4 regions of the Paenibacillus haidiansis genome follow, and region 1 is predicted to be linked to each of the others. Evidence: riboswitches for the same ligand, from Rfam matches in the RefSeq annotation. Region 1 holds a riboswitch; each other region holds the start of a gene.

Region 1 (7,531 bases):
ATCGGGGCACCCAGCAGCGAGGAACAGGACTGAACCGCCGATATGCCTGGGATCACCTCAACCTGTACGCCTTCTTCCCGGTTCCACCCCCGCTCGATCAGAACCTCATACACCAGACCGGCCATGCCGTACACGCCTGCGTCTCCGCTGGATATGACGGCGACGCTCTGCCCCGACTCCGCCCGGCGGACCGCTTCCTGGGCCCGGCCGACCTCTTCCGTCATGCCCGTCCCGACGATCTCCTGATGCGTAAGCAAGGGCTTGATCAGCTCCACGTATGTGTTATAGCCGATTACGGCCTCACTCTCTCCGAGAGCGGACAATGCCCGGCCTGTGATATGCTCCAGACTGCCGGGACCAAAGCCGATAATCGACAACTTCCCTTGTTGCTTCATTCCGTTTCCTCCACTTCAGCGTGTAGCGTTAATTAGTAACGTGCGATAACGCTCGATACGTTCCCGCGCATTTAAAATTGTTCTATTTCATCCCATACTCAGGAATTTCCGTGCGTTCAACCAGCAATTGGTTCAGCATGGTCTTGAATGCCTCGGCGCTCCGGGGAACGGAGCGGCCTTCGGTATACCGCGCGGGCAGGCTGTACCACAAATCCGCAATCAGCGGCAGTTCGAGACCAAGGGCCCGCAAGCCACCCCGCCCGCTGAATACCGCTTCCGGCGTTCCCGCCGCCAGGCAAGCCCCATGATCCAGCACGATAACCCAATCCGCCCAGCTGTAGGCCAGATTCATGTCGTGTGTCGCCATCACGATCGTTGTCCCTTGCTTATGAACGCTCTCCAGTCCCGCAAGCAATTGAGCTTCCGAAAGTGGGTCCAGATAGGAAGTCGGCTCGTCAAGCAAAAGGAGCTCCGGCTTCATCGCCAGCACCCCTGCGAGCGCCGTGCGTTTCTTTTGTCCCAAACTGAGCTGATGAATGGGCTTGTCCTTCAGTTCTTCCAGCTTCAGCAAGTCCAGCATCTCAAGGCAGCGCGTCTTAATTGCCGCTTCATTCATCCCCATCCCGCGCAGCCCGAATGAAATATCCTCCCCCGGTGTGTTCAAGATCAACTGCTGCTCGGGATCCTGGAGCACGAGACCGACGTTGCGGCGCAGAGCCGCCAGATCTTTCTTGGCATAAGATACGGGGATTCCCGCCTGCAGCACCCTGCCCTGCTGCGGACGGAGAATGCCGACGGCATGGAGAAAGAATGTGGACTTGCCGGAACCGTTATGGCCAATCACCGCTGTCTTGCATCCCCCGGGGATGGAAACGGTCAATTCCCGCAGCGCGGGCTCCGCCGTATCGGGATAGCGGAATACTACTCCTTCAAAAGTCAAGCTGTCAGCCATGTTCATCTTGTTCTCCTTCTCTTGTCGGTCCATTTGTCCGTTGATGATGCCTATACCAACCTAATCCACAGCTCGGCAAGCAGCATCAAAGCGATGCCGATGTATGCCGACGCGGCGATTTTTCCCGGTACAGTCCGGGGTTCATATGGAGGCAAGACAATCTGTCCCGTATATCCCCGGGTAAGCAGCCCTTTGGAAAGCCCGTCATAACGTCGCATGGTGTTTGCAAATAGAGCGCTGCCCATCCCCGCCATCTCCCTCATCCTGGCCCAAAATCCTCGCTTTCCGCCCCTCAGACGACCGGCGAGAAGCATTCCGTGCACCGTATCGCTCAATAGAAATAAGAATCGGTACATAATCAGCATCAGCTCCAGTACGATTTCCGGCAGCCGCAGCTTCCGGAGCACCTGCAGCAGCTCGCCGAACGGAGTCGTTAATATCAGGAAGAAAAAGCAGGACAAACAGGCTATTACCCGGGCCAGCAGCTTCCCTGCCCGCCGAATTCCCGCCGCCATAACGTACAGGCTTTGCTCCGAAGCCGGCAGCTTGAGAGCAAGTACCGCGTCGGAGGCCTCCGGCCGTCCCAACTCCACGAGCACTGCTGGAAGGCTGAGAACAAAGAACAACAGCGCCGTACAGAGAAGCGATCCGTAGGTACGGGCAGGAATTTTGGCAAAATGGATGCACCACAGCATCATCCAAAAGAAAATAATGACCTGTAAAACAGGATGCAGGGAATAAGAAAGGATGAACATCACCACGGCGAATAAGCTTTTCCACAGGGGCGACAAATGGCGCAGCGCATTGCTGTAGGACAAAGCGTCAATTCTTCTGAGCATGGGACTACCGCCGTTGCTGTCTGCCTTTCAGCAGCCCGACCGAATAACCGATCACTCCGGCCCCAAGCGCCGCCTGCAGCGCAAACAGCATGCTTTCCGTTTCCCCGGGCAGCTCGGTAATCGGCTTGAACCAAGGCTCATAATCGGGGGCAACCTCCGTAATGACCCCCTCCGCCGCATCGTCAGCCCCGCCGAATTCCCCGTCGACCAGCAGCAGCGGCAGGACCACGAGCAGAACTACCGCCAGCAGCATCAACGCATTCTTCCACTTATTGCTCATTACAGGCCTCCTTCTTTCGTTTGACCTTTTAGCCGCGATAGGTCGTTCGGAATGTACGATTTCAACCAATTCCAGAGCAGTACGGTCAGCAATCCCTCACTGATCGCCAGCGGAATCTGGGTTACGGCAAAAATGCCGCCGAATTTCAGCAGGGAAGCGGCAAATCCGCCGTTCGCCGCGGGGAAAGCGGCCGCAAGCTGGACGGAAGTAACCACATAGGTCATCAGATCGGCGCAGGTCGCCGCCAGAAACACCGCCAGCTTTTCGCGTTCGGTGAATCTCATCATCAGTCTGTAGACGGCATACCCGGCAAAAGGACCCGCCACCGCCATCGAGAAGGCGTTCGCTCCCAGTGTGGTGATTCCTCCGTGGGCCAGCAGCAGCGCCTGAAACAACAGGACGATCGAGCCGATTACGCTCATCGGCAGCGGCCCTAGCATGACCGCTCCGAGGCCCGTCCCCGTAGGATGAGAGCTGCTTCCGGTAACGGAAGGCATTTTGAGCGCGGACAAGACGAAGGTGAACGCTCCGGAAAGCCCGAGCAGCAGCTTCACCTCGGGATTGTCCTGGGTCAATTTTTGCAGCTTCACCACCCCGAGCACAAAAAAAGGCAGAAACGCCGCCCACCAGAAAACGGCCCAGCCAACCGGCAGAAAGCCTTCCATAATGTGCATCGCCAGCGCCGTTCCCGGTTCATTGAGCAGTAAATAAACGGTAAATCCGGCGATCAGGGCCGTCATGCTCCAAAATCTCCGCTTTTTCATTCTTGTTCCTCCACTTATTATTCGTACAGTCACAAACTAAAAACTCCCACCCTGCAGGGTGGGAGTGCTTTGTACGTCATCAGTTGTGCAAGAGTCGGACCTGCTGCGGAAGACCGCTGGCCGCCGATCTTGAACAGAAGTACAACAGAGGCGGATGTTCTGCCGGAATGGCATTCATGGGAAAAATCACGTCAATGAGCCATCCGCAATACCGCTTGTCTTCTCTTCTATGCAACCAATTCGTACACCGCTCCTATCCGCGTAGGGTCATGGTGCGAACAAACAAGGTAGGTCTCCTGGCTCGGAATACAAACGCGTTCCTTCGTCTTCCCCGGATATAAAATCCGAGTGACAATCTGAAGTTCGGCTCTTCCTTACAGTGGCGGGACCGCTCGGGATTTGCACCCGATTCCCTGTTATCCCTTGCCTGAAACAAGGGCACCCTGTTTGTTAAATTTGTCCAGTTAATTATAGTGAGATTCGGCTAGCGATGTCTGTGATAAAAGTGGAGGCGCCGGCATTTAATCAAAAAGCCTGCCGATGGATTCCCAGAATGGGACTGATCTGCAGGCTTTTGTAGTGCTTGTTTGGGATAAAACTATAATAAGTATATTCCGTTTTATTTTACTTCTTGAGTCCCGGTCACTTTACCGTCGATAACCGCCGTAGCCTTCACATCTTCGCTTGCATAGTAGATGTTGCCGTCCACGGTTGCCGACTCATGAAGATTAAATCCGTTGGCTTCGACATAAACGTCGCCTTTAACCGTTCCGCCTTGAATTCTCAGGTTTTCGCTTTGCACCGTCAATTTCGGTACGGTCAGCGTGTAGTTGGCCGTGATATTGTGATCTTCATCTTGCGCGTAAAGGGCGATTTTACGGTAAATGTCTCCGTCCGCAGCGTCTTTATCATGGAATTCGCCGGCAACGATCACGTCTTTATCGACCGTCACATCATTCAAAATCGCTACGATCCAAGTTCCTTGTTCACTGACCCCATTCACGAATGCGTCCGCTTCGTTGACGAGCGAAGCCGTCGTTACCGCATCGGCTGCTTGGTTGCCCGCGTTTGCCGAAGTATCTTCATTCTTTGCGCCGCAGCCGGATAGCAATGCAACCGCAACCCCCGCTGCCAGCAAACCTTTGAAAATTTTCACAGTAGATCTCCCCCAAATAATAATATTTATGATGCAAAAATGATTATATATAAAATCTTATCATAATCATGTGATTAATTTCACTATAAATGTTATTTTTTTCACTTACTTTTGCAAGTAAAATATCCGTTAATTTCCTGGAAATGCCGGTTGGCCAATTTTATGGTTTAATAAAAAGATATCAAGTGAAAAATAGGGTTGCATAGCCACCGCCCGCTCGGCGGCTTTACCCGAAATAGCATAAGAAAGGCAAAGGATTATTCCCATGAATTTGACATCATTGATTCAGGCGTTGAAACAGCTGGATTTAAGAAGTTGCCTAATCAGCCGCCAAGGCAAGCCGATATTTGAACAATATAGAGATGATCGAACGCCGCATGAAATCGCCAAAATCAACTCCTGTACCAAAAGCGTCCTGTCCGCGCTGATCGCTATCGCGATGGATCAAGGACTGCTGCCGGGGCCGGACACGCCGGCCGCGGAGTTTTTCCCGCAGCTTGCCGCGGACCCGGATTCCCGCAAACGGGAAATTACGCTGCGGCATTTGTTGACGATGTCGGCGGGCTTTAACTGGACGGAGTTCGGCGGCCAGAACTCTTTTCCCAAGATGACCCGGTCGCCCCATTGGATCAACTTCGTGCTTGAACAGCCTTTGGCGGACCCTCCGGGAACCATGATGGAATATAACTCCGGCATCTCCCAAATGCTGTCCGCCATTTTGGCACAAGCCGCAGGTATGACGGTGGCGCGGTATGCCGAGCTTCATCTGTTCGGCCCGCTTGGCATCGAATCGTACGAGTGGGAGCGCGACCCCCAGGGAATCCATACGGGCGGCTTCGGTCTAAGGCTTCGGCCCGAGGATATGCTAAAGTTCGGGCAGCTTTATTTGCAGCAGGGAGAATGGAACAACAACCGGCTGATTTCCCGTGAACGGATTGCGGAATCGGTAGAACCCGCCATCTCGTCGGAACCGCCCCGCCGCGGCCGTTACGGCTGGCATTGGTGGACGGATACCTATCCGGATTCAGACGGTCCTCCCGGCACTGCCGCACCCTTATTCGATTATTTTTATGCGCGGGGGTTCGGCGGCCAGTATATTTACGTGGTACCCTCGCTAGAGACGGTCGTCGTTCTGACCGACGACAAACGCAAAAAACGGCAGTTTCCCGGCGATGTGTTCCGCCAATTCATCGCTCCCGTGCTGGCTCGGCAGATGCAGGAATCATAATGATTCACGGGTCACGCCGTGCGCACATGATCGAGCAGCGGTTGGATATATTTCTTGTCCGTGCTATCGAAAGATTGCTTAATCGCTTCGACCATGGCCTCGTCTTCAGGGGTTTTATCCTTTTTCCTTTTCAGGATATGCGGCAGAATCTTCATCATAAATTTGCTTACGAGGCCCATTCTTTCATAATTCAGGCCGCTTTGAAAATAGAACACAGGAATCGCCCCTCTGTCCTGTTCCGAAATATTGTTCTTGATGACGTTCTCCACTGTACCCTTTGCCTCCGCCGGCGCGGCCCCGGTGGCATACACAATTATCTTTTGTCCCTGTCGATGCGGACGTTGAAGCAAGTTTTTGAATTTAGCCAGCCCGTTAATCTTGCCGGCATAGATCCCCCCGCCGTAAATAACGGTTTCGTATCTAGCCAGGGTTTCTCTGGATATCGTTTTTAATTCGGCAATGTCGCAATTCAACTCTTCTTTAATCCAATTCGCATACCTTTCGGTAAATCCCGTCTTGCTGGAGTAAACGAGCAGCACTTTCAAATCCAACACCTCTCTCAATTATTTAACGGCTTGGGTTACAAAGGCTTTAAAAGCTTCATCCAATTGTGCGAGAATTTCTTCCGTACCGAAATCGGGGCCTTGCGTCGCCAGTATGAATGATAGACCTTGGGTGTAAATGATCATGTTAAGATACAGCGACTTGGCTTTGTCAAAGCCGATATTTAATATTTCCGACAAATGCTGAACAACCTTTGGATCACCTTCTTTCCGATAAATATCATCCAGAGAATGGATATCGGGGCGTTTGCGCATCATGTACAGCCGGTATAAATGAGGCTCCGTTTGGGCAAGCCGGATATAGGCGGCACCGACGGAACGGGAATAGTCGTTTTTATCGAGATGTTCAGCGATATACTGTTTAAAGAACTTCCCCGTATAATCCGCCAATTCTTGCTTCAATTCATCCATATTGGAATAGTAACTGTAAATGGGCTGTACGGAACAGCCTAGTTTCTCGGCAATATTCTTGACCATGACATGTTCCGGGCCTTGCGTTCGAGCCAATTCGAAAGCCGCCTCCAATATCATCTCTCGCATGATTCTCTGCTTCGGCATGATGTAGTCCTTTCAGAATAACTGAGTTATATAAATGGTTTATATAACATGATTATTTTTAGAGCTATGAATTAGGTCACCTATTGGGCATATGTTGTACCTGGTATTCCTTTCGTTGGAGATTTCCAATCAAGCCACAAAAAAGCGGACCGGAAGGATGGGCTCCTCCGGTCCGTTATTTTTTGCTGCATACCGCGATATAATTTAAACTCTTGCCTGCCTGATTAAAGAAACGGAACATTTGTTTAAACATGATTCTATTCTCTTTTTTTAAGCCGTTGATCATAATCTTTAACATACCGAATAAGCCTTCGTCACGGACCATTCCCTTCGGATTCATCAGCGACATGGCGCCGGAGCTCGTCGATACTTCTCTAAAACCGATTTCGCTGAAAGTACTCGTCCAGCCCTCTATAGGCAATGGAGATACATTGACATGAATGATACCGCGTAAAGTATCTATCAATTCTTCCGGGGTATTTTTCGTCAACATAATATCATGCGTCAATAAAATGCCACCCGGCTTCAAGACGCGGTGGTATTCCGAGATCGCCTTCTTTTTCGCCGATGCATTCAGCATCGTCAGCATCGCTTCATTAAAAACAACATCAAACGATTCATCCGCAAACGGCAGCTTCATCGCATTGGCCTGTACGACCTGGATATAATCTTCAAGCTTATGCTTGGCGATGTTCTTTCGCCCTTTTTCCAAAGCTTTGGCATCCATATCGACGGCCGTTATTAGGCAACGGTATTTCTCCGCCAATTCGATGGATGTCGTACACATATTGCAAGC
Region 2 (7,531 bases), on a different contig from region 1:
TTCCGGCCCAATCCCGGTATCGCCGGCCGAGCGGATATTCCGGCACAATTCCGCTGCCGACCTCGTTCGTCACCAGCACCAGCCTTCCCGGGTAAGAAGCGACAGCCGTAACGAGCCGCTCCACTTCCAGCGCGACCGCTTCTTCTTCGGCCGCAGCATCCCCCTCCGCTCCCGCCGCCAGCAGCACATTCGACAGCCATAGGGTAAGGCAGTCGACCAACACGACCGGAGCCAGGCCTTTTTCGGGTCCGCTCCGGTCAGGGAGAGCAGCCCCGCCCAGTCTTCCCGGGCTCTCACCGGCCAGCAGAGCCGCCAGCTCCAGCGGCTCCTCGACCGTGGTCCACGGGAACCCGCTTTCCTCGCGCTGAAGGCGGTGAAGCCCGATGCGGCGGCGCATCTCATCATCAAAGGCCTGGGCCGTTGCTATGTACAGCCCGGAGGCCGCATGCTTCATGCACCATTTCTCGGCAAAGGCGCTTTTGCCGCTGCGGGCTCCTCCGGTCACCATTACGATCATGAATGTGCCTTTCCGGCCGGCTTCGTCCCATCCGTCCCCGAAGAGACGCCGGCACTCTCGAAGGTGGCCATTTCCGCCATGATCCGGCAGGCCGCGTCGATCAGATGCAAAGCGAGCACGCCTCCCGTTCCTTCGCCCAGCCGCATGTCCAGATAGAGCATCGGCTCCAGGCCCAGCTCCTTGAGCAGGTACACATGCCCTTGCTCCTGCGACACGTGGGAGGCGATCATATAGTGGATGCTGTCCGGCGCGATGCGCACGGCCGCCAGCGCCGCCGCACCGGAGATAAACCCGTCCAGAATCACCGGACAGCGGTTTGCGGCGGCGCCCAGAATTACCCCGGTAAGCCCGGCGATTTCCAGCCCGCCTACCTTGGCGAGCACATCCACCGCGTCCGAGGCGTCCGGGCGGTTCGTTTCCAGCGCCCGTTCCACGATCAGCACCTTTTGGCGGAGCCGCTCGTCGTTGATGCCGGTTCCCCGGCCTACGGTTTCCAGTGACGAAATGCCGGTCAAAGCGCTCATGATCGCGGCGCTGGCCGTCGTGTTTCCGATACCCATCTCGCCGGTGACAAAGCATTTGATCCCCCGGGCGACCGCTTCCTCCACAACCTCGATCCCCGCCAGAATGGCCGCCTCGGCTTCTTCCCGGCTCATGGCGGGACCTTTGGCCATATTGGCCGTGCCGTAGCGGACCTTCCGCGAGATCAGGCCGGGATGACGAAGCTCGGCGTTCACGCCCACATCGACGCACATGACTTCCGCGCCCGCCTGGCGCGAAAGAACATTGACCGCCGCGCCGCCGGAGAGAAAATTGTGCACCATTTGCGGCGTAACCTCCGCCGGAAACGCGCTGATCCCTTCTTCGCATACGCCGTGATCCGCGGCCATGACGACGACGCCCCGTCCCGGGAAGGACGGTTTAATCTCGCCGGTAATCCCCGCCAGCTTCACCGCCAGCGTTTCCAGCTTGCCCAAGCTTCCCGGCGGCTTGGTCAGGCTGTCCAGATAGGCTGCCGCCGCTTTGGAGGCGGTCTTGTCCGGCCCTTGCACCTGTGCGGCGATGTCCATAATCGATCGGCTCATTTTTTCGAATTCTCCTCTCTTAAAATAAACTATCAATCACGTTTACCCCGGTTGTATAACTCTCATTCTACCATTCCCGATATCTTTTCTAAAACGGTACCCGGAGTATTCGGAGCTAGCGTTCGGTCCATGCCGGTCCCTATTGTCTTTTGCAGCAGAATCTGCGGCCCCCCTGTGTCGGGATGGACAACGCTATAGGATTTGACATCGAATACCGCCTCCACGGTTTCCGGCAGCAGAATTTCGGCTGGGGTGCCGAGTCCGGCCACTTCTCCCCCGTGTAGAACCAGCAGATGGTCGCAGTACAGCGAAGCGAGATTCAGATCGTGCATGACGGCGATCACCGTTAAGCCTTCGTCCCGCTGCCAGCCCGCGACCAGCTCCATAAATTGCATCTGGTAGCGGATATCGAGGTAGGTCGTCGGCTCATCCAGCAGGACGATCTCCGGCTGCTGAGCCATTACTTTCCCTAGGGCGGCGCGCTGCCGCTGTCCGCCACTGAGACTGGCGAGCGGACGGTCCGCCAAACCGTCAAGCTCCAGCCTGTCCATAATCTCTTGCATCAGCTTCTCCGCGCTATCGCCGGTTTCTCTGCCAAGCCAATCCTGAAACGGGAAGCGGCCCATCTCGATAATTTCCCGGACGGTAAAATCAACCTGCGGCAACCCGTCCTGCTGTAGCACGGCCAGCTTCCGCGATAATTCCTTGCGCCCGTACGAGACGAGAGGACGTCCGGAAAGCGCGATCTCTCCGGAATCGGGGGCTTCGATTCCGGAAATGAGGCTAAGCAGCGTGCTTTTCCCGCTGCCGTTCGGGCCGATGATGCCCCAGAACTCGCCGGGTTCGACCTTCCAGTTGATCCCGCGCAGCGCCTGCAGGCGGCCGTACGATTTGGCGGCATCCTTCACCTCGATCATCGCATTTCCCTCTCCCTCGATTTTTTCTTTCTATATAACAAGTAGGCAAAAAACGGCGCGCCGACGAACGCCGTAACCACCCCGAGCGGAATTTCCGTCGGAGCGAGCAGCGAGCGGGCCGCAAGGTCGCTCCACATCATAAAAATACCGCCGCCAATTGCGGAAAGCGGAATAATAAGCCGGTAATCCGGCCCCGTAATCAGCCGGATGATGTGGGGGACAACAAGGCCGACAAACCCGATCACTCCGGACACGGACACCGCGGCCGCCGTCATCAGCGTAGCCACGAGTAAAACAATCAGCTTGGTCCATTCCACATTGAGCCCGGAATGCGCCGCCTCGCGCTCACCCAAGGCGAGCAGGTTCAGCGAACGCGCCCGGCCCCACAGAAACAATCCACCCAGGGCCAGATATGGAAGCAGGATGGCCGTATACGACCATCCGCGGAGACTGAGACTTCCCATTGTCCAATATAATATTTCGTTCACCGTTCTTTTCGACATCGTTGTGAGAAAGGAGACGATCGATCCGAGGAAGGACTGCATCACGACGCCCGACAAAATCAGGCTTTCGATCGGAATTTTGCCGTTCTCCCTGGCTAGCCGCATCACGACCCACAATGTGGCCGCACCTGTAAGAAAAGCGACCATCGGCAGAGTGAACACCCCTGCAAGAGAAAACTGCCAGCCGAAAAAGATCAGCACGGCCGCGCCCACCGCCGAACCCGAGGATACCCCCAGGGTGAACGGGTCGGCCAGCGGATTGCGCAGCACCCCTTGAAATGCGGCGCCCGCGACCGCGAGCGAAGCGCCGACGAGCAGGCCGAGCAGCACCCGGGGCAGGCGAACCTGCATGACGATTTGCTCGGACGAGCTCGGCCAATAAGGTTGTATCCATTCTCCGAGCCCGGGGATCCGGTGCAGCAAAATGGCGGTGATCTCGCCGATCGGCAGAGGAACGGAACCGACCCCGATGCAAATCAGCAGCGTCAAAATTAGCAGGCCTAGGCCGACCGTTCCGTACCCCGCCAATTTGGTTCTCATGGCTGCATCAGTTCCGGATAGATCGCTTTCGCCACTTCAATCAGCCCTTGGGTCACGCGCGGGCCCGGACGGCTGAGCAAATTGTCGTCGAGCGCAATGATCCGGTCTTCCTTGACCGCCGTAATTTGGTCCCAGCCGCCGCGGCCTTTGATAATTTCCGCCAGCGTCCGGTTGTTCTCGTCGATGACGCTCTTGGCGTACAAGATGACGTCGGGATTCGCCTGGATGATATTCTCTTCATTGATTTCGCTCCAGCCCGTAATATCGGAGGCCACGTTCACGCCGCCGGCCAAGGTGATCATCTCGTCCATGAACTCGCCTTTACCGACCGTCCAGCCCGGCGAAAACTCGATGTATACTTTTTTCTTTTGATCGTCGGATAAATTTTTCACGGCGTCGGTCACTTGCGCGAGCTCGGCCTTCATTTGCTCGGTAACCTGGAGCGCTTCCTGCTGGTGATCGGTGATTTCGCCGACCGCCCGGATATTCTCCATCACCTGTTCCACTGTTTTGGAATTGGAACGGTACACTTTGAGACCGAGATCGGTCAGGCTTTTTACCGTCTCTTCGCCGACCAGATTGCCCGCGAGCACAAGGTCCGGCTGGGCCGCAACGACCGCCTCCACATTGACCTGGAATCCGCCCATGCGCGGCTTGTCTTTGACCGTTTCCGGATAATCGTCGTTATCGGAGACCCCGACAACTTGTTCATCCAGCCCCAGAGCGAACAGCCCTTCCGTCTCCGACGGCGCCAGCGAGACAATCCGCTGCGGTGCGGATTCGAAAGTGAACTCCGTGCCGAAAGCGTCCTTTACCGTAAGCGGATATGCAGTGCGCAGTTCCCCTTGCTCCGGGTCGGCGGCATTACCCGCTTGCTGTTGTTCCTGTCCGGCCTGAGTCACGTTATTGCCGGTGTTTGCGGACGAATTTCCGTTATTGGAGCCGCAGCCGGCCATGATAAACAGCATCAGCGCCAGCAGCCAGATTCCCAAAAGCTTAGTATATTTCTTCATTGCTCTCTCCCCTTCGCTTTCTAGTTCTCAAAGAAATGCCTGAGCCGAAGCGAACCCCCGCTTCCGGTCAATTCCCCCACAAGGGAAGATCGGAACAAAAGAAAAACCCATCCTGTGTCGGATGGGTTACGTCTACAAAGTTATAACGGAAACCGGCCTAGAGTTTCATACCGGGAACACAGCTTCCGAATCTATGCAGAGCGTTATCCTTTCCTCGAAGGACCGTCTATTACTTCCCGTGGGCAGGTCTCCTGACTATCAGGTTGGCGACGAAAGCCCGCCTTCCCATCATGCTGTGGCGCATGACAGTGGCATAACTTCTAGCTTCGTCCCTGAATACAGTGGCGGGACCGTGCCGGATTCGCACCGGCTTCCCTTTTAACCCGAAGCTGCTTGCCGCAAGCTTCAGGACCAACGGGTGCTTTCTATTCGCTTGAATCAGAGCTTTTCTTTCTCTATTGGATTATAGGGGAAAAGCTTAAATCTTACAATATAACCGGCCGGGATTCTAGTAATAGATATCCATCTCCGTCTCCTGCCCGCTTAGTACTGCTCCAGGGACAAGTCCGCCCCGAGCACACCGACCACGGCGCCGTCTTTAACGATCGGCACGGACAAGGTGATGCAGCGACGCTTCGTGATGGCGGAGACATACACTTCCGAGACTACCGTCTCCCCGTTTACAGCCTTGCGAAACCACTCGCGGCCCTTGGCATTGAGCAGCCCCGCCTCCGGAATCGAGACGACGAAAGAACCGTCCGCCCGGTTGCTCCAGGCCGCTTCCAGCCCGGCTTCGCTTGCGAGCAATTGCTCCAGAGCTTCGCGATGTTCCGGCTCGCGCATCGCGACGATCGCTTCGCTTTCCGCCTGCTCCCGCAGCTTTCGCGCATAGGCGAGTCCCAGCTCTTGAGCCGCAGACTCCCGCTTCGCTTCTTCATCCCCGGAATTCGCGTTACTCCGCACATGATCCAGGGATGAAATCAGTTCGGCCTGGGCCCTGTGGAGTCCGCCGGACACCGTTTGCAGCTTGGAGATATGAACCCGCTGCGATTCCATACGGGACAAGGCGCCTTCCACATGGACAATGCTGCGGCTCAGCGCCGCATGGACTTCCCTCATCATGAGCTCCATATTCCGCGTCATTTCCGACTGCTCCCGGCTGCGGCGCCCCGTCTCGCCGACCAGCTCATTGACCTCGGCGACCTCCTCGGAAATGTAACGGATATCGCCGCCCATCGATTTAAGCAGCTCAATTCCGTCCATCGCCGATTTTTTGCCGTCATTCAGCGTTTCCTTGACCCTTTCCACTTCGCTCATGATCTGCCGGAACAGCGGTGCCGAGCTGCCGATCGCCTTGCTGCTCTGCTGCGCGAGTTGACGCATCCGGCCGGCTACGACGTCGAAGCCTTTGCCCTGCTCGCCCAGCCTGGCCGCCTCGATGGAAGCGTTCAAGGCAAGCAGCGATACTTCGCCGGAGATGCCTTCCAGCTCGCGATATAAATTTCCGAGCTGCCGGGTGTTGTGCTCCAAATCGCTCATCGGACCGATGATGGATTGTTGGGATTCCGCCAGCGAGCGAATCGTCCCGTCCGCGGCGGCCAGCGCCTCCGTGATCCGCGACGCCTCGGCCAGCGTCCTCCCGCTCCGGTTATGGAGCTGGTCCGCGGCCTCTTGAATTCGCAGTGCGGAGGAGGCGACCTCCTGCATGGCGGCCAGGCTTTCCTGCACCTGCTCCAGCGAACGTTCGCTGCTGGATTTAAGCTTCATATCTTCAACCGAGGAAATATCGGACAAACGCTGGAGCTGTTCGATACTCTCGTTGACCTCGCCGACCGCGGCCTTCAGTCTGTCGGATGCGACCAGCGATTCATTGACCATCGCCATCCAGTCGCTCTCGCTGCGTCCCGCCGCACCGGGATCGATCGGAAGCAAGCGCATCGAAGCGCCGGATGCTCGCTTGCCTTCCCTCTTCAACTTAGGAAGGATTAAAGAAAGCGCTGCGTTCATAGTAAGTATGCGATCATGTTTTCCCATTCCGCGGAGTTGATTCATTCTTCCCCCACTCCTCTTATGTAAGTTTACCTTACATTATAGAATAGGACTTGAGACTTAAAAAGAGCTTATTTGCAAAAATAAAACAAAATTCAGCAATTTCTCACAGATAACAACCAATACATTACACATTATGTTATGTATTGAGGTAAATTCATTATTTATTTCTAACTTCTGCAGACCCAAATGTTCCGGACAAAAGAATCCTTTGCCGCTTGTCCGTAATCTAAAATTTGAAAACCTTCGGCCAATAAATCGCTCTCTAGCGCTTCGGTGGAAACAATGACGGAAGTCTCGCTGAACCTGCGCAGACTCGCCAGCATTGCCCGCTTCTCTTCCCCCGGGAGCACCGAGCATAAATTATACGGCATGTCGAGAATGGCCGCATCAAAGTGTCCCGTCACCCGGTTCATATCTCCGATCGACACCAAACCGGGGTTCTCATAGCCAAAATGCGCCAAATTGGCTCGCGCTCCCCGCACGGCCAGCGGATTTAAATCCATCCCGACGATATCGATGTCCATAGACAGCGCTTCGATCATCACATTGCCCATCCCGCAGCAGGGATCGATCGCCTTAATGCCCTTCGGGTTGGGGACGGCGATATTCACGAGGGCGCGAGCGGTGGCAACGGGCAAGCCGGTGGAATAATTTTGCGGCTTGTGTATGCGCTGCCGCCAGGCATGATCTGCCGGAACGCAAAGGCCGAGCATCCAGCCCCGTTCATGCGAGAGGAGCCCGAACGTCATATCGGGACAGCGCATGTCGGCGGTTCCCCGAATGTTCGCGCCCACCAACCGTTCCAGTTGACGCTGCTCCTCGTAACTCCGCTTTAGTCCATTTTTGAGATACAGCACCTTAAAAGTGCTTCCTTCCAGCATTAACCCGGCCGCTTGAGCAACGA
Region 3 (7,531 bases), on a different contig from region 1:
ACTCAGCATATCCCAAACATTCTTATCGGTAGAGACGGGGAATTCCTCCTCCGTCCAGAACTGCTGTATATTTTGATTCCAAAACATTTTGGAGTAATCGTCTTCGGGTTTGTTCCAGTTTACTGCGCGCATTGCAGGGTTCCTCCTTTGCTGGTCGGGCGTGGGCAGCGTTTGTCCACGACACTGTCTATCCGATTCATCGGCCTCATGTTCCTGGCTTTACCTTGGCATTAGATCGCGCAGGCGATGCACTCCTCGATGCCGACTTTTCTGGTACGGGTATAATAGAGGCTCTTCAGGCCTTTCTTGTTGGCATAGATGTAGTATCTGGCCAGTTCACGGGTCGACACGTCGCTGTTGACGAACAATACGGTCGAAATCCCTTGATCGACATGCGGCTGGATGACCGAGATCAGATCGATCAGCTTGAACATATCCATGTTATAGGCGGATTTATACAACAGCACGTTCTCCCTGGACAAATAAGGGACCGGGTAGTAGGTTGTCGAGTTGCCGTACGTCCGGGTCTCGATCTGATCCACGATCGGCATCACGGATGACGTCGCATTTTGGATATAAGAAATCGAGGCCGTCGGCGCGCAGGCCAGCCGATAGGCATGATACAGCCCATGTTCGGCGACCTGCTCTTTTAGCGCCGCCCATTGCTTCGGACCCGGAATTTCCATGCCTTCAAACAGCTTTTGTACCTTTGCCGTCTTCGGGGCGAAGTCGGTCTCAAGATACGGGAGGAAGTATGCGCCGTTCGCATAGTCGGAAGCTTCAAAGCCTTGGAATGTCACGCCGCGCTCCTTGGCGATATTCATCGATCTCTCCAAGCTGTAGAAGTTCATCATCATGAAAAATGTTCCGGCGAAATCTTTCGCTTCTTCGCTCTCGTACGGGATGCCGTTCTTCGCTAGATAGCCGTGCAGATTCATCACGCCGAGGCCGACGGAGTGCAGCTCCGAGTTGGCTTTGCGCACGCCCGGCGCGTTCTCGATGCTCATCATGTCGGACACCGCGGTTAGCATATCCATGCCCGTGTATACGGACTCGCGAAGCTTGCGGTGCTCCATCACATTCACGATGTTCAGCGAGCCGAGGTTGCAGCTGATGTCGCGGCGGATTTCGTCCGCTTGATCATAATCGTGGATCGTGGAGGTTTCCTGCAGCTGGAAGATTTCCGTACACAGATTGGACATTTTGATGCTGCCGATCGCGTTCAAGGCATGCTGGCGGCTGGCGTTCGAGCGGTAGATGATATAGGGATAGCCGCTCTCCAGCTGGATGATCGCAATCTTCGTCAGCATATCGCGTGCGCTCATCACTTTCTTTTTGATCACGGCAGGGTTGGCGAGCAGTTCCTCATACATCGCATCGATATCCATATCGTCGAGATGCTGCCCGTACGCCTTATAGACGGAATACGGGGCAAATGCATACAGATCCTCGTTCCGCTCGGCGAGCTCAAAGAATTTATCCGGGCAGATCAGTCCGATGGACAGCGACTGCAGGCGGGACTTCTCGTCGGCGTTGATCTTCTTGCTGTCGAGCAGCTCGTTGGCATCCCAGTGGAAAATGTTGATATACACAGCCCCCGCGCCTTTGCGCTGGCCCAATTGGTTCACATAAGAGAACGTATCCTCGAGAATTTTGGCCACCGGCATGATGCCGCTGGAGGCGTTCGCGATGCCCTTGATTTCTTCGTTGCGGGCGCGCAGCTTGCTCAGGTTCAGCGCGATACCGCCGCCCAGCTTGGACAGCTGCATCGAGGTCGAAATATTGTAGTTGATGCTGTTCAGCGAGTCGTCAAGCTCAAGCAGGTAGCAGGAGACCATTTCACCGCGCCGGGCTTTCCCGGCATTGAGAAAGGTCGGCGTTGCGGGCTGGTAGCGCTGCTCGATCAGCGCAACGGCGTATTCCTTGGCCTTTTCAAAGTTCCCTTGGCCTAGGAACAGGGAGACAATCGCGATCCGGTCCTGATATGTCTCCAGATACAGTTTTTTGTCGTTTGTTTTCAGGGCGTAGTCCCGATAAAATTTGGAAACGGCCATGTAAGATTTGAATTCGAACGGGATGGAGGCAATTAGCGCAGTGATGGACTTTACCTGCTCCATCGTGTATTCGGCGAGCACATCATAGTAATAGTTATGCTCTACCAAATAAGTAATCCGCTCCTCTACGCTGGAGAAAGCCATCATTTGCAGTTTTACCTCTTCCTCAAACGCCTGTACGGCTTGCAGGTCCTTTTCCAGATCGAAGAAGCCGTCTTCTCTCCGGGACATAATTTCATTGTTTAGCTCGATATGCTTCAAGTGAACTCATCCTTTCTTGAAAGTTGGTAACATCTAACGGAGTGCCGCTGAGTTCAAATTTGTACAGCACAGGCACTTCATACTGGGAGGCGATCTTGTCGGCGCTCATGGCGAAGCATTGCCCCCAATTGCGGTTGCCGGAAGCGGCCACGGCCTGCAGCTGTTTGTGGTTCCTGGCCAGAAATTTCTGCACCTTCTCCGGAACCTGGCCGAAGCCCGTCGTATAGGTGACCAACACGAAAGGCGTATCCAGACTCATATCCTCGTCAATCTGAACGCATTCGGCATCCAGCTTTTGAATAAACCGTCTGACATTGCCGGTTTTTGAATCGTAGGCGATAACCATCATTTTCACATCCTTCAATAAAAAAAGATATTTTACCCCCGAAAGAACGGGCAGGCAAAATACCTCAGCTTAAAATAACCTGATGTAAAACACTGTCCTATTTCCCGTAGGAAGCTCCCGTGTCTAAGAAACAGGCAGGTCTCCTGGCTCCAGTCTCAACATCCTCTCTACCTTCCCGAATGCCGGTCTATCCAAGGGGCGATTCAGTGGTTCATTCAGAGAGCACTCCTCTGTTACAGTGGCGGGACCGCGTCGGTTTCGCACCGCACTTCCCTATTAAACCTTGTTGATCAACAAAGTACCTGTCTCCACAATATGTAGTTGGCGTATTGCGAATATATCCCAATATATAGTGTTATGTCAAGATGTTTTTAATAAATATCATTTAGAAATAGAGCAAAACAAAGTTTGATTCTAAAGAAGCCCCGGACCATTCGGGCTGGTCCGGGGCTAATTCTCACTTGCGATAGTAGGGATATTTTACAGCGGCGGGTTGGCATGGCATTTGCGGCATACCGGATAGTAGGATTCATTGCCGCCGATTTGGATCTGCTCTCCGGTATATACCGGTTTGCCGTTCTCCATCCGCAGGTTCATCGTGGCCTTGCGGGCGCAAAACCAGCAGATTGTTTTCATTTCTTCGATTTTGTCCGCGTATATGAGCAATTGGCGGCTGCCCTCGAACAGCTGATTTTGAAAATCGTTCTTCAGCCCGAACGCCATCACCGGGATATCGAGCTCATCGACGATCCGAACAAGCTGCCGGATGCTGCTTTCACTAAGAAATTGACATTCGTCGATCAGCACGCAATACAGCTTCGGTTTATGACTTCGTACGATTTCGTAAATATCCGTATCGTCGTAAATCGGAATCGCTTCTCTGCGCAAACCGATCCGTGAAGAGACGAAGCCTACTTCATCGCGGTCGTCCACGGCGGAAGTAAAAATAAGAACAGGCTTGTTTTGTTCTTCGTAATTGTGGGCGACCTTCAAAATTTCAATCGACTTACCGCTGTTCATTGCTCCGTACTTGTAAAACAACTGTGCCAATTGTAATGTTCCTCTCTTTATTCATTTCTGTAAATTTTCGTTGACTACTGGTCAAACAAAATCATTCTATCATAAAATGCTATAGGGATTTAAGATAATATATAGATAATTAAATTTAAGGTGCATCATGAAAGGAAGTTGGGGTAATGGCACGGAATCACGAAAATACGCCGTCTTCGCCCGCCCCCGGGCGGGCCGGCCTTCAGGCGGATTGCGGGAACTGCTTCGGCTTATGCTGTGTGGCGCTGCCGTTCGCCGCTTCGGCGGATTTTGCCGCCGACAAACCGGCCGGCCAGCCTTGTCCGCATCTGCGGGAGGATTTCCGCTGCGGTACGCATGATTCGCTGCGGGACCGCGGATACCGCGGCTGTACGGTGTATGATTGCTTCGGTGCCGGACAGAAAGTCTCGCAAATCACCTATCGCGGAATAGACTGGCGCCAAGCTCCCGGGACCGCCGCGGAGATGTTCGCGGTGTTTCCGGTTATGTGGCAGCTTCATGAGCTGCTTTGGTACCTATACGAAGTTTTGGCCCTGCCGGCCGCCGATACTCTCCGTGATGAGATCCGCCGGGCTCTGGACGAAACGGAGCGATTCACTGGTTTAGGACCGGACGAGCTTATCGCGCTGGATGCGGCGGGGCACCGGGCCAAGGTGAGCGATCTGCTTCGCCAAGCGAGCGAGCTGGTGCGCGAAGACGCCCGCCGCCGATATGGAAGCCCGCAGAAACCGCCGAAGCGTAAAGTGGGGCGGGGAGCCGATCTCATCGGCGCCAAATTGAAGGGGGCGGACCTCCGGTACGCCAATTTAAGGGGCGCTTACCTCATTGCCGCCGATCTCCGGGACGCCGATCTCAGATTCGCCGACCTGATCGGGGCGGACTTCCGGGATGCGGATATTCGCGGGGCCGATCTGACCGGCAGCCTTTTCCTGACCCAAACGCAGCTTAACGCGGCGAGGGGAGATGCCGCCACGAAGCTGCCGCCGTCGCTCGTCCGTCCGCCGCATTGGGCCGGATGAACGCGAAAAAATCCTGCAGTGGAATGCAGGATTTTTCGTTTTGCCTTCGGCGTTATTCCGTTTTCGCCCTGTCAAAGCTACAACCCTAATTTCTGGCCTTTCTCCAGACGTTCGATCTGCTTTTCGCCGGTATCGGCCAATTCCCGGAACTGGCTGATCGTTTCGCGCATTTTCGGGAGCGCCTCCCGCTTGTAGGTGCTGATCGAATCGAAAGCCTCCAGCACGTCGCTGAAAGCCTGTTTCAGCGTATCGACGGAGATGCTCGTTTCCAGCGATTGCTTCTGAATCGCCGCGCCCTGATCCTTCAGCATTTTCGAGGTGCTGGCGATCAGATTGTCCGTCGTTTGGTTCAGCAGCTCGATTTTTTTCAGGACGATTCTTTGGTTGTAAAGCGCGCTGGCGACCGTCACGGAAATTCTCAGGGCGGAAACGGTGACGTTCTTGGCTCTGTCCACGCCCCGGATCAATTCTTTGTTGTTTCTGATTACGACTTCGATCGCCATGATGCCCTGCTGGTTCACGACCAGCATTTGCTGCAGGTCCATGACCCGCTGCCGCAGCGGGAACAGCACTTCCTCGGTGATGAAGCGGATCTTGTCCTCGGATTCCTGGCGCAGTTTTGCCGTCTCGAGCTGGGATTCGATCTCCGCGTCCATCAGCATGCCGAGCTGGATTTCTTTTTGCAGCTTTTTGGTCAGCTCCCGCAGCGCCTGCTGTTCGAATTCCAGCGTCGTATTGTCGTTCTTCAACACGGATTTGCCTTTATCCAGGGAGACGATAATGTCGGAAATGACGGAGTCGGCTTTTTGAAACTTTGCGAAGTAGGCCCGCAGCGGGTTGAACAATTTACCCAAAAAGCCGGTCTTGGCGAAATCGACTACGCTCGGGTCCAGATCCTTCAATTGAAGCTGCAGCTCGGTTAGCCCTTTGGCGACCTGGCCGCCGTCGTCGCCCATTTTAGACAGATCGCCGACGGATACTTGCAGGAGTGAATTCTTCTCCGACGACGATTTCATCGTGCTCATCCCAAAATTATCGATCGACTGCAAAATTTCTCTCCGCTTCTCCAAGGACTCGATATCGAGATCCAGGATCGTCGTGACATTGCTTTGGGCCAGCTCCTTTAGCTGCGATACTTCCTCGGGTTCGGGCTTCACCTGCTCCTCAATTGCGGATTTCAGTTCTTCCGGGCTTACTACTTCCATCGTAAATGACAATCTAATTCCTCCTCGTCCCCATAAAATTTACATTTGCACATTCAGCAAATTGCCGATCTTGTACACGACGTCTTCCGTGTCCGCATTGATGCTGGCCGCCTCATTGATGCTGGAGATGCTTTGCAGCGCCTGAATGTTGGCGTTATATCCGATGGTGTAGACCGGGATTTTGTAGTTTTCGATCAATCCCTTGATATCTTTCAGCGAATGGCCGGTGTTCGTCTCGCCGTCGCTAAGCACAAAGATCAGCGGCTTCACGTTCGGATTCGCAGTCAGCTCATCCTGGAGCATTTTCATCGCCACCACGATCCCGTCGAAGGTCGCCGTACCCCCGCCGGCCTGCAGGCTGTCGACCGCGCCGACGAACATCGACTGCTGATTCGTATCGTACTTTCCGATCGGCAGGTTGATCGTCACGTCGTCGGAGTAAGAAACAAAACCGATGCTGTTGTCCCGGCCCAAATATTTCTGGCCCGTAAGCAGCGATTCCTTCAGCCGTTTCAACGGTTCGCCGTCCATGCTGCCCGAGATATCGGCCACGAATACGGCGGCAATCGGCTTGCTCGCGTCTTTCTTTTCCTTCCATACCTTTTGTGCGGAGGTAAGGAGATTTCCGTCGACGGCCGGCAGCTCCGAGCGGTAATCGTCCAGCCCGTTGAAGCCTTTGTCCTTGGCGAGATTCTGATATTTCTCCTGCCCGGCAAACTCGGCGAACCGTTTGATAATCTCGAGCTTATCGGCAGGCAAATCGCCCAGCGCATACAGCGGGCTGTCATGTCTGACCCCGAACGGGGTGAAAACATATCCGCCCTTCAGATCCGCCGCATTGACATAGGTTTGATACTCCAGAACAAAGGAATCGAGCATCCCGGTTTCCGCGGCTTCGCGCATTTGCAGCGTGGTCGACGAAATAAAAGGGACGTTGGCCTGGAATTTCTCAAAGCCCTGAACCGCCTTGTCTCCGAGCAGGTTGGAGCTGTCGAACGTCTCCAGCGCGGTGACCAGGAAGTTCAACCCGGTCGAACTTGCGAAAGGGTCCGTGTATCCCATGGACAGCTCGTTATCCGCGATCGCGTCGGTAATCGTCTTGACGTTGACGGCCCCGTATTTGTCGACCAGTTCATCATATTTCGCTTTGTTCGTTACGATGCCCGCGACATTGCCGGCCAGGCGGTCGGCGACAAGCTGGGTTTTGACCCCCTGCGCCTTGACCATTTCGCCCCACAGCTCGTTGGAAGGGGTGAAGGCGTCCGGTACATACTTGCCTGATCTGATGTAATCCGTGGCCGTACCGGAGGCGATATTGCGGATTTTTACCGATACGGGATTGCCGTTCACCGTTATCTTGGCCTTGTTGAATTCTTCCGCGACTTCATTTAACCAGCCGTCGACTCCCGTACCCGACTTTTCGGTGGACGAGAAGATTTCCACGAAGCTGTCCGTGGTATTCTCTACCGAGATGGGGAACTTGGAGATATCGGGCAAGGAATCGCTGACGGATACGGGATCGAGGTCGATTTGCCCTTTTACCGGTTCCGCCGTGGCAATCCGAATATCGTTATAGAGCTTTTCCAGCTTTTTCGC
Region 4 (7,531 bases), on a different contig from region 1:
CCAGATACCGTTCGGTCAGTGTGAGCAGTCCGATATAGTCGAACAACAGATCGCGCGAAGGATCGATCGTCCGGCCCAGCTCCTCAATCTGCTCCTTCGTGTAGCATTCCAGCAGCTCTTCCCGGTAAATCCCGGCTTTGCACAGATCGACGATCAGATGATGGAACGAACCGTAGGGCTCTTCCGCGTAAGCTTTATAACGGCGATTGACGGCCGCTTTCTTATAAAGTGTGGTCAGCAGGGCGCGGGCCGCCGCAAACTTCCATTCCGGTTCTTCCCTGGAAACCAGCTCCAGGGCCGACATCGTAAAGGCGCTGCTGATTTCCTCGCCGGTTACTTCGTCTCGTCTCAGCTTGGAGGTGACACCGCGAAGCAGACGCTCCTTATCCACATTATGTAATCCGTCCAGGATGCGGTCGGCATAAACGCCGAGGCGCTCGTTGTCGAACGCGAGTTGACGGTTATTCGGTTTCGTGACGATGAGTGGCATAATAAAATCCTCGCTTTCTTGTCTTGGGCTGATCCGGCTTCCCGCCGGGCAAAATCTAAAATATTCAATTCTTAAATTTGTAATATTACTTTAAAAAAAGGGGCGCAGAAAAACGCGCCATGACCCTGCCATGTAACCTATGGTTCATTTATATTAAACTATGAAAAGTATCACAGATTAACAATTATACTAGAAACGCGGCAAGCTAGAAAGAGTAAGTTGGCTCCCACAGCGCCGGCCCGCCCTGGGCGAGGCTGCGCTCAATATCGATCAGCCGCTGGTTGGAGCTGCCCCGATAGAGCAGGGAAGGGTCGCGCAGCTCCTCGACGAAGCGCCCGTCAACCAGAACCTGGCAGCGTTCCAGCAGGCGGTATTCGGGCGAGTCCGGCCACGCCGCCAATTCCTCATAGGTATAGCCGCTGTATATCCAGATTGGCACCGGCCCGGCTTCCCGGCGCAGGCGGTCGATGAAGCCGCCAACCTCGGCGGCGGAGAAAAAAGGATCCCCGCCCAGGATACTGACCCCGTTTAAAAGCGGGTTATTTTTAATGTCATGAATGATTTCCCGTTCCCGCTCCGGCGTAAACGGCTCGCCGTAATTAAAATTCCAGGTGGCCGCGCTGAAGCAGCCCTTGCAGTAATGGCGGCAGCCGCTGATGAAGATGGCGGCGCGCAGCCCTTCGCCCTCATTGATCGACTCCGGGTAATAGCCGCAAATATTCATGATTCATGCTTGACCCGGTCGCGGACTTCCGCCTGCTTCGCGGCGTTGAAGCGCGTTTGGAAGTCCCCGGTCAAATAGCCGGTGACGCGGCGCAGACGGCGGATATGGACATCGTTCTCATGGCTGCCGCAGGACGGGCAGGTCGCGCCGATGATACCCTCGAAGCCGCAGGCGGAGCAGCGGTCGATCGGGTGATTGATGCTGAAATAGCTGACCTGCTGCGAGAGCGCGTATTGCACGATTTGCAGGAATGCCGCCGGATTGCTGCGGGCGTTGCCGTTGAGTTCGATATAAGAGATGGCCCCCGCGTTGCATAAGCCGTGGAAGGGAGCTTCCAGCCGGATCTTTTTCGCGGCGCTCAGGTTGAAATATACCGGAACATGGAACGAGTTCGTATAATATTCGCGGTCCACGACCCCGGGCACCTCGCCGTAGGCGGCGCGGTCGCGCTTGGTGAATTTGCCGGACAGCCCTTCGGCCGGCGTGGCGAACAGCGTGATGTTCAAGTTGTGGATCTCGCTCTGTCTGTCGCAATAGTCGCGCATATAGGCGATCAGCTCGTAAGCTTTATTGTAAACCAGCTCGTCCTCCGCATGATGCTTGCCGTACATCGCCTTCATGCATTCCGCCAGCCCGATGAACCCGATGGACAGGGTACCGTGCTTGAGCAGCTCGCGGACCGGCTCTTCCGGACCAAGCTGCTCGCCGCCTTCCCATACGCCTTCACGCATCATGAAATCCGATGCCTTGGCTTTCTGGGAAGCCTGAATTTCATAGCGGTGCAGCAGGCCTTCCAGCGCGATGTCCATGTAATGGGTCAGCTCGCGGTAGAAGCCGTACTCATCGGCTTCCTTCCGGCGTCCGAGCGCGATGCCGTGCTCCAGGCCGAGCTTGACGAGATTCAGCGTATTAAAGGAAAGGTTGCCCTTCCCGGACAGGTGATTGCGTCCGAACCGGTCGCTGAGTACCCGGGTGCGGCAGCCCATCGTCGCGAATTCCGTATCCGGGTCGGCCGGATCGTAATACATCAGGTTCAGCGGCGCATCCAGGTTGGCGAAATTCGGGTACAGCCGTTTGGCCGAGCATTCCGCCGCTTTCAGGAACAGATGATAGTTGGGCTCGCCTTCTTTTTGATTCACGCCTTGTTTGCATTTGAATATCTGAATCGGGAAAATCGGCGTTTCTCCGCTGCCCAGCCCCCGCATCGTCGCCGTCAGCAGCGATTCGATCACAAGCCGGCCCTCCGGCGAGGTGCAGGTGCCGTAGTTGATGCTGGTGAACGGAATCTGCCCCCCGGCCCGGCTGGACATCGTGTTGAGGTTATGTATGAGGCTTTCCGCCGCCTGCAGCGTTTCGCTCTCGGTTTCTTTTAACGCATATTTGAAAGCTTTCGGATATTCGGCCTGCAAATCCGCGCGGCTCATGTTGATTTCGCCGCCGAAATCCCCCTCGCCATCGCCTTCTTCAAAATACTCCAGCCCTTTGCGGAAGTATTTGGCGAACGATTTCGTCACATAAGGGGCGAGGTCGAAGTCCAGCTTGTTGGCAGACACGCCTCCGTACTGGGAGTTTTGCTGGGATTGAAAAATAATCGCGACCAGCGCCATCGCGGTCATGATCGAATTCGGCGGCCGGACGCTGCCGTTGCCGGTGTTGAAGCCTTCGCGCAGCAATTTTTCGAACGGGATGAAAATGCAGTTCGTCGTTCCGATCGCGTATTGGTCCAGGTCATGCACATACACGACATTGTCCTTGATCGCCTGCACCAGCCGCGGCGGCATCACGAAGTGATTCGCGTACCATTTGGCGTATTCGCTGCCGAATTTGCTCATTTTGCCGGAGAAGCTTTCCCCGTTCAGGTTGGCATTCTCGCGCAATACCTCCATATTCGTGCTTTCGACGATTTCCTCGCCCAAACGGATGACCTCGTCGAGCATTTGCGTCCGGATTACGTCCGTATCCAATCGATTCATGATCGCCATTATAAGTTCTCCTCCCCGATAACTAGGCAATAAATCCATACAAAAAAGCATTTCCAAACCGACAAGGTCGAAAATGCCCGGGTGCGCTTTTTGAAAATAGCCGGATTGCCGAATCTCCGTAAGTCAAAGTAAAGCTATGTATAAGCTGCAATCGGACACCTCCCCGTACCTCGCAGGTTCATGTGCGGTGTCTTTCAAACGGGCAGGTCTCCTGGCTTCCGAAATATTTGACCGGCGCCTTCCCGCAGGGAGTATTTGTACCTGCAGTGACATCCATGCCGGCAAATTCGCTGGGGGCAGAGCAACTACGGCTTGTCCCCGACTCTTCCGGTTACAGTGGCGGGACCGCAGCGGACTTGCACCGCACTTCCCTTTTAAGCTTCGGTGGAATAGGACCACCGAACCACCCATTTTCACTATATTTTGTTGTCCTGTTAAGATATTAACCCAATATATTGTGTTTGTAAATGACCCGTAAACGGAAAAACCGGGTGAAACGGATTGAAAAAACATTGAAAGCAACCATGGCGCGGGGAGCGGGGGACAAAAATTTTTTTGCCGTTTTATCTCGGAAGCTCGTGGGCATATTTCTTCCGCAATTGATTCAATTCATTCAATTTAAGCAAGTGCTCCTCCTGGTTTCTCATGCCGACCGCGACAATCAGGTTCTCCACCATAAATGTCGGGGCGATCATGGAATGGAACTCCCAGGCTTCCCCCCGGCTGGCAAACAGGGTGATATCGCTTTGGTCCGCGAAATCGGATACCAGACGGTCCGTGATGAGCAAGGTGCGGTAACCCGATTCCTTGGCGTGCTGAGTAATCACCTTCGCTTCCGGCAGCAGCCTGACGAACCCGAATAACACGACAAGATCGCCCTTCGCCAGGTGGAGGAGGTCCTCAAACAGTTCGCTGCCGCCGCGTTCCAAGCGGTGAATGGACAGGCCGAACCGGCCGAGCCGGTAACGCATCAGCTCCGCGAGGCCGGCCGACGGCCCGGGACCGTACACGTAGATCCGCTTGGCGGAGATCAGCGCGGTCACCGCGGCTTCAAATGATTCCGCGGAGTAGTGGCTCATCGTCTCCTCCAGCTGCCTGATGCTTGTGGCGAGAAACTGTTGGGGAAGCGGGCTCGCATCCGCTTTATCCATAATATTTTTCATTTTGGCGGCCGGGGTGACATCCAGCTGTTCGCGGAGCCGGGCTTTGAACTCTTTGATATTTTTGAAGCCGACCGAGCGCCAAAACCGCGACACCGAAGCGATGCTTAAGTCCAGCGCATCGGCGATTTCCTGTTCGGTGGAGAACAGGACGGCCTGCGCATTTTTCTGAATATAGTCGGCAATTTTCAATTGACCCGGAGACAGTGATTCCGTGTTCCAGTCCATTTTCACGAAGAAGGCCTCGCTTTCCTAGTCAGGTAGGTTGATAGCAATAGATTAACATACGGGGTTGGACCCGGCAAAAGGGAGAGCGGACGAGAGGGAAGGGCTGCTGCAAACAAGAATGACGTATTTATTTTCATTGAATTAGTTTATGTAAATATTTTTACATAAGATTTACGTGTATAAGCGTTGGAGTTAATAATTCGGTTTTATATTGGGAGTATCTTAAAGCCACACTGTTTGAACAACCTTTATTAGGGAGGAAAAAGCAATGGTTCGATTAGGCAAAAGATACGTGCTGACCCAATCGCAAAAGATGATGGTGTTTATTCTGTCCATGTCGCTCTACGGCTTGTCCAACATGATTACGGAGCTCATTCCTTCGGTGCGGCTCGGTCCGGTGGAATTCTCGGTGGAATATTTCGCCTTCATTCCGCTGACGCTGTGCATCCTGTTTCATCCGTTCTATGCCGCGGTCGGCGCGGCGCTGGGCGAGGTCATTTTCGGCGAGATTATGCTCGGACAGTTTGGCGGGCTTGGCGAATTGGAGAAATTCATCGGCTTCTCGCTGGCCATGTTTATTGCCGGGAGCCTGGTCAATGATCCGAGAAACCGCACGCAGGTGGGAATCGCGGCGATCACCGGTGTGGCGATCCACCAATTTATCAGCAGCGCGGTCGATATCGCGAAGGTCTGGATCGGGGTGGAGGAGTTTGAGGCCGTACCGGGATTGGCGCAGAGCGTCGTAGTCGTGGAGGGGGTCTCCTTCCTGAATGACGTATTGTTCTCCGGCATTTTGTTCGCGCTCTTGCCTACGCTGTATCTAGTACCCCGGCTGTACGGCAAAATCGAGCCATTGCTCGGGATGAAACCGCGAGATAATGGGGTGAAATATTCACTGGGTGAAATTCTGGCCCCGCGTCTGATCCTTGTCTCTGTGCTGCTCGCGGTATTCGCGGCGGTTGCGGAATTCCTGGCGGAATCCGATATGGCGCTGATCGATTGGGACGCCGATTTCCTGGAAAGCATTGGGGGATGGTTTATCTGGGTCAGTATCGGCGCAGCGGCGATCGTTGCTTTGATTACGATTTTGCTGCTCATTCGTAAAGGCAAGCGCGTCACTCGGCAGATGGACGGGAGCGGTCAGGCTTGATGGCGGAAGAACAATACATCGTATCCCTGGACGGGGTGACATTTACATACCCCGGCGGCGAAAGGCCGGTATTGAACGGAGTGTCCCTGGAGATCAAACGGGGCGATTTTGTCGCCGTGATCGGCGGCAACGGCAGCGGCAAATCGACCCTGTGCAAAACGTTGAACGGCTTGATTCCCCATTATTATGTCGGCGATTTCACGGGCTCGGTACGGGTGTGCGGGCTGGATACTTCACGGCACGATGTCGCGCGGTTGTCCAGGCATGTCGGATATGTGTACCAGGACTTCGAGAACCAGCTCATCCGTCCGACCGTGCTGGACGACGCCGGCTTCGCGCCGCTCAATTACGGCTGTGAGGATTATGCCGAGCGCGGCCGCCGGGCGCTTGGTCTGGTCGATCTGCGGGTGGACCCGAAGGAGTTCATCTGGCAGCTCAGCGGAGGGCAGAAGCATCAGCTTGCATTGGCGGGGGCGGTCTCGCTCGACCCGGAGATACTGATCATCGACGAGCCGGTGGCGCAGCTGGATCCGAATCATGCCCGGCAGATCTACGATCTGCTGCGGAATTTGAACGAATGCCACGGGAAAACGATCATCGTGATCGAGCATCATACCGAATTCATCGCCGAATATTGCCAATCGGTCGTGCTGATGGACGCCGGCCGGGTGCTGTGGTCGAAGCCGGTGAAGGAGGCGCTGCGCGAGCTCGGTCAACTGGAAGCGAGCCAGATTTATCCGCCCCAGGTCACGCAGGCCGCCGCGGGTGTGGACCGTTCCGGCCGGAGGGCCGCGCCGGGAGGGGCCCTGGAACGCGAGTATCCCGTGACCTTGGAGGAAGCGGTCCGGTATTTCAGCCGCCGGAAGGAAGGGTGGGCGGAAGGGAGCGGCGCTGCTGCCGATAGCGATTCTGCCCGGTTCGCGGGCGGAGGCCTGGCGCTCCCGGCGGAAGCGACGCGCCTCGGTTCCGCGAGCCCGGTGATCGAGGTCAAGCACGCCCGCTATTCTTACCGGACGGTGGCGCGCGAGCGCAAGACGGTATTGAACGACGTTAGCCTGTCTTTTCGTCCGGGCGATCTGGTGGCCCTCGTCGGCAACAACGGGGCCGGAAAATCCTCGTTCATGAAGCTGATTACCGGAGTGACGAAGCCGGAAAGCGGGTATGTCCGCGTCAAGGGCGTCGATACAATGACAACCTTACCGGAGCGGTTAGCCGATACGGTGACTTACATTTATCAGAATCCGGAAGAGATGTTCATCGAGGACTCGGTCCGGAAGGACGTGGAGTTCTTCCTGAAGGCGCGCCGCGTGAGCGGGTACAAGGAGAAGGTCGACGAGATTCTGGACAGCTTCGGGCTGACGGAGCTGCAGCACCGCGACGGGCGCCTGCTCAGCGGCGGCCAGCAGCGCCGGGCTTCGCTGGCGATCGGCGTGGCGATGAACCCGTCGGTCATCCTGCTGGATGAGCCGACGGCCAACCTCGATATCGCCACCCGTAAGGACATCACGCGCCTGCTGCTGCAATTGAACCGGCATGTCGAAACGGTCGTCGTGGCGACGCACGATATGCAGCTCGTCGCCGAATGGGCCAACCGGGTGATCGTCATGCATCAGGGCAAGGTGGTACGGGACGGGACGAGGGAATCGGTGTTTGCCGACGCGGACCTGCTGAAGCTGGCCGGGCTCGCCGCGCCGCAAATTTTGGAGCTGAGCCGGAGGCTGGGCATGCCGCGGCTTTGCTACACGGTGGAGGAATTCGTTGAGCGCTGGGAAGAAGTCGGTGAAACCGGTACGGTCG

The links. Region 1 has a riboswitch for cobalamin ahead of V3851_RS16090 (energy-coupling factor ABC transporter permease). Riboswitches for the same ligand answer to the same signal wherever they lie in the genome.
Region 2: it holds a riboswitch for cobalamin, as region 1 does, so the genes downstream of both, V3851_RS14350 (ABC transporter substrate-binding protein) here and V3851_RS16090 (energy-coupling factor ABC transporter permease) in region 1, are expected to answer to the same signal.
Region 3: it holds a riboswitch for cobalamin, as region 1 does, so the genes downstream of both, nrdI (class Ib ribonucleoside-diphosphate reductase assembly flavoprotein NrdI) here and V3851_RS16090 (energy-coupling factor ABC transporter permease) in region 1, are expected to answer to the same signal.
Region 4: it holds a riboswitch for cobalamin, as region 1 does, so the genes downstream of both, V3851_RS10565 (anaerobic ribonucleoside triphosphate reductase) here and V3851_RS16090 (energy-coupling factor ABC transporter permease) in region 1, are expected to answer to the same signal.

Annotation. Positions count from the first base shown of each region.
Region 1 is NZ_JAZHPZ010000007.1:225,301-232,831, forward strand. Features, by position in the region: gene cobJ (precorrin-3B C(17)-methyltransferase) at 1-395, opposite strand, end outside; gene V3851_RS16075 (energy-coupling factor ABC transporter ATP-binding protein) at 478-1,347, opposite strand; gene cbiQ (cobalt ECF transporter T component CbiQ) at 1,398-2,186, opposite strand; gene V3851_RS16085 (energy-coupling factor ABC transporter substrate-binding protein) at 2,191-2,466, opposite strand; gene V3851_RS16090 (energy-coupling factor ABC transporter permease) at 2,466-3,230, opposite strand; cobalamin riboswitch at 3,500-3,691, opposite strand; gene V3851_RS16095 (polymer-forming cytoskeletal protein) at 3,850-4,386, opposite strand; gene V3851_RS16100 (serine hydrolase domain-containing protein) at 4,652-5,614, shown strand; gene V3851_RS16105 (flavodoxin domain-containing protein) at 5,626-6,153, opposite strand; gene V3851_RS16110 (TetR/AcrR family transcriptional regulator) at 6,178-6,735, opposite strand; gene V3851_RS16115 (class I SAM-dependent methyltransferase) at 6,911-7,531, opposite strand, start outside.
Region 2 is NZ_JAZHPZ010000006.1:190,710-198,240, forward strand. Features, by position in the region: gene V3851_RS14330 (bifunctional adenosylcobinamide kinase/adenosylcobinamide-phosphate guanylyltransferase) at 1-517, opposite strand, end outside; gene cobT (nicotinate-nucleotide--dimethylbenzimidazole phosphoribosyltransferase) at 514-1,602, opposite strand; gene V3851_RS14340 (ABC transporter ATP-binding protein) at 1,665-2,519, opposite strand; gene V3851_RS14345 (FecCD family ABC transporter permease) at 2,516-3,562, opposite strand; gene V3851_RS14350 (ABC transporter substrate-binding protein) at 3,559-4,575, opposite strand; cobalamin riboswitch at 4,800-5,006, opposite strand; gene V3851_RS14355 (methyl-accepting chemotaxis protein) at 5,119-6,627, opposite strand; gene V3851_RS14360 (TRM11 family SAM-dependent methyltransferase) at 6,795-7,531, opposite strand, start outside.
Region 3 is NZ_JAZHPZ010000010.1:141,201-148,731, reverse strand. Features, by position in the region: gene nrdF (class 1b ribonucleoside-diphosphate reductase subunit beta) at 1-132, opposite strand, end outside; gene nrdE (class 1b ribonucleoside-diphosphate reductase subunit alpha) at 231-2,315, opposite strand; gene nrdI (class Ib ribonucleoside-diphosphate reductase assembly flavoprotein NrdI) at 2,290-2,661, opposite strand; cobalamin riboswitch at 2,778-2,982, opposite strand; gene V3851_RS18625 (thymidine kinase) at 3,142-3,711, opposite strand; gene V3851_RS18620 (pentapeptide repeat-containing protein) at 3,858-4,730, shown strand; gene V3851_RS18615 (toxic anion resistance protein) at 4,808-5,947, opposite strand; gene V3851_RS18610 (vWA domain-containing protein) at 5,975-7,531, opposite strand, start outside.
Region 4 is NZ_JAZHPZ010000004.1:192,111-199,641, reverse strand. Features, by position in the region: gene V3851_RS10575 (ribonucleoside-diphosphate reductase subunit alpha) at 1-490, opposite strand, end outside; gene nrdG (anaerobic ribonucleoside-triphosphate reductase activating protein) at 696-1,214, opposite strand; gene V3851_RS10565 (anaerobic ribonucleoside triphosphate reductase) at 1,211-3,151, opposite strand; cobalamin riboswitch at 3,381-3,620, opposite strand; gene V3851_RS10560 (MurR/RpiR family transcriptional regulator) at 3,760-4,584, opposite strand; gene V3851_RS10555 (cell division protein FtsQ) at 4,853-5,734, shown strand; gene V3851_RS10550 (ABC transporter ATP-binding protein) at 5,734-7,531, shown strand, end outside.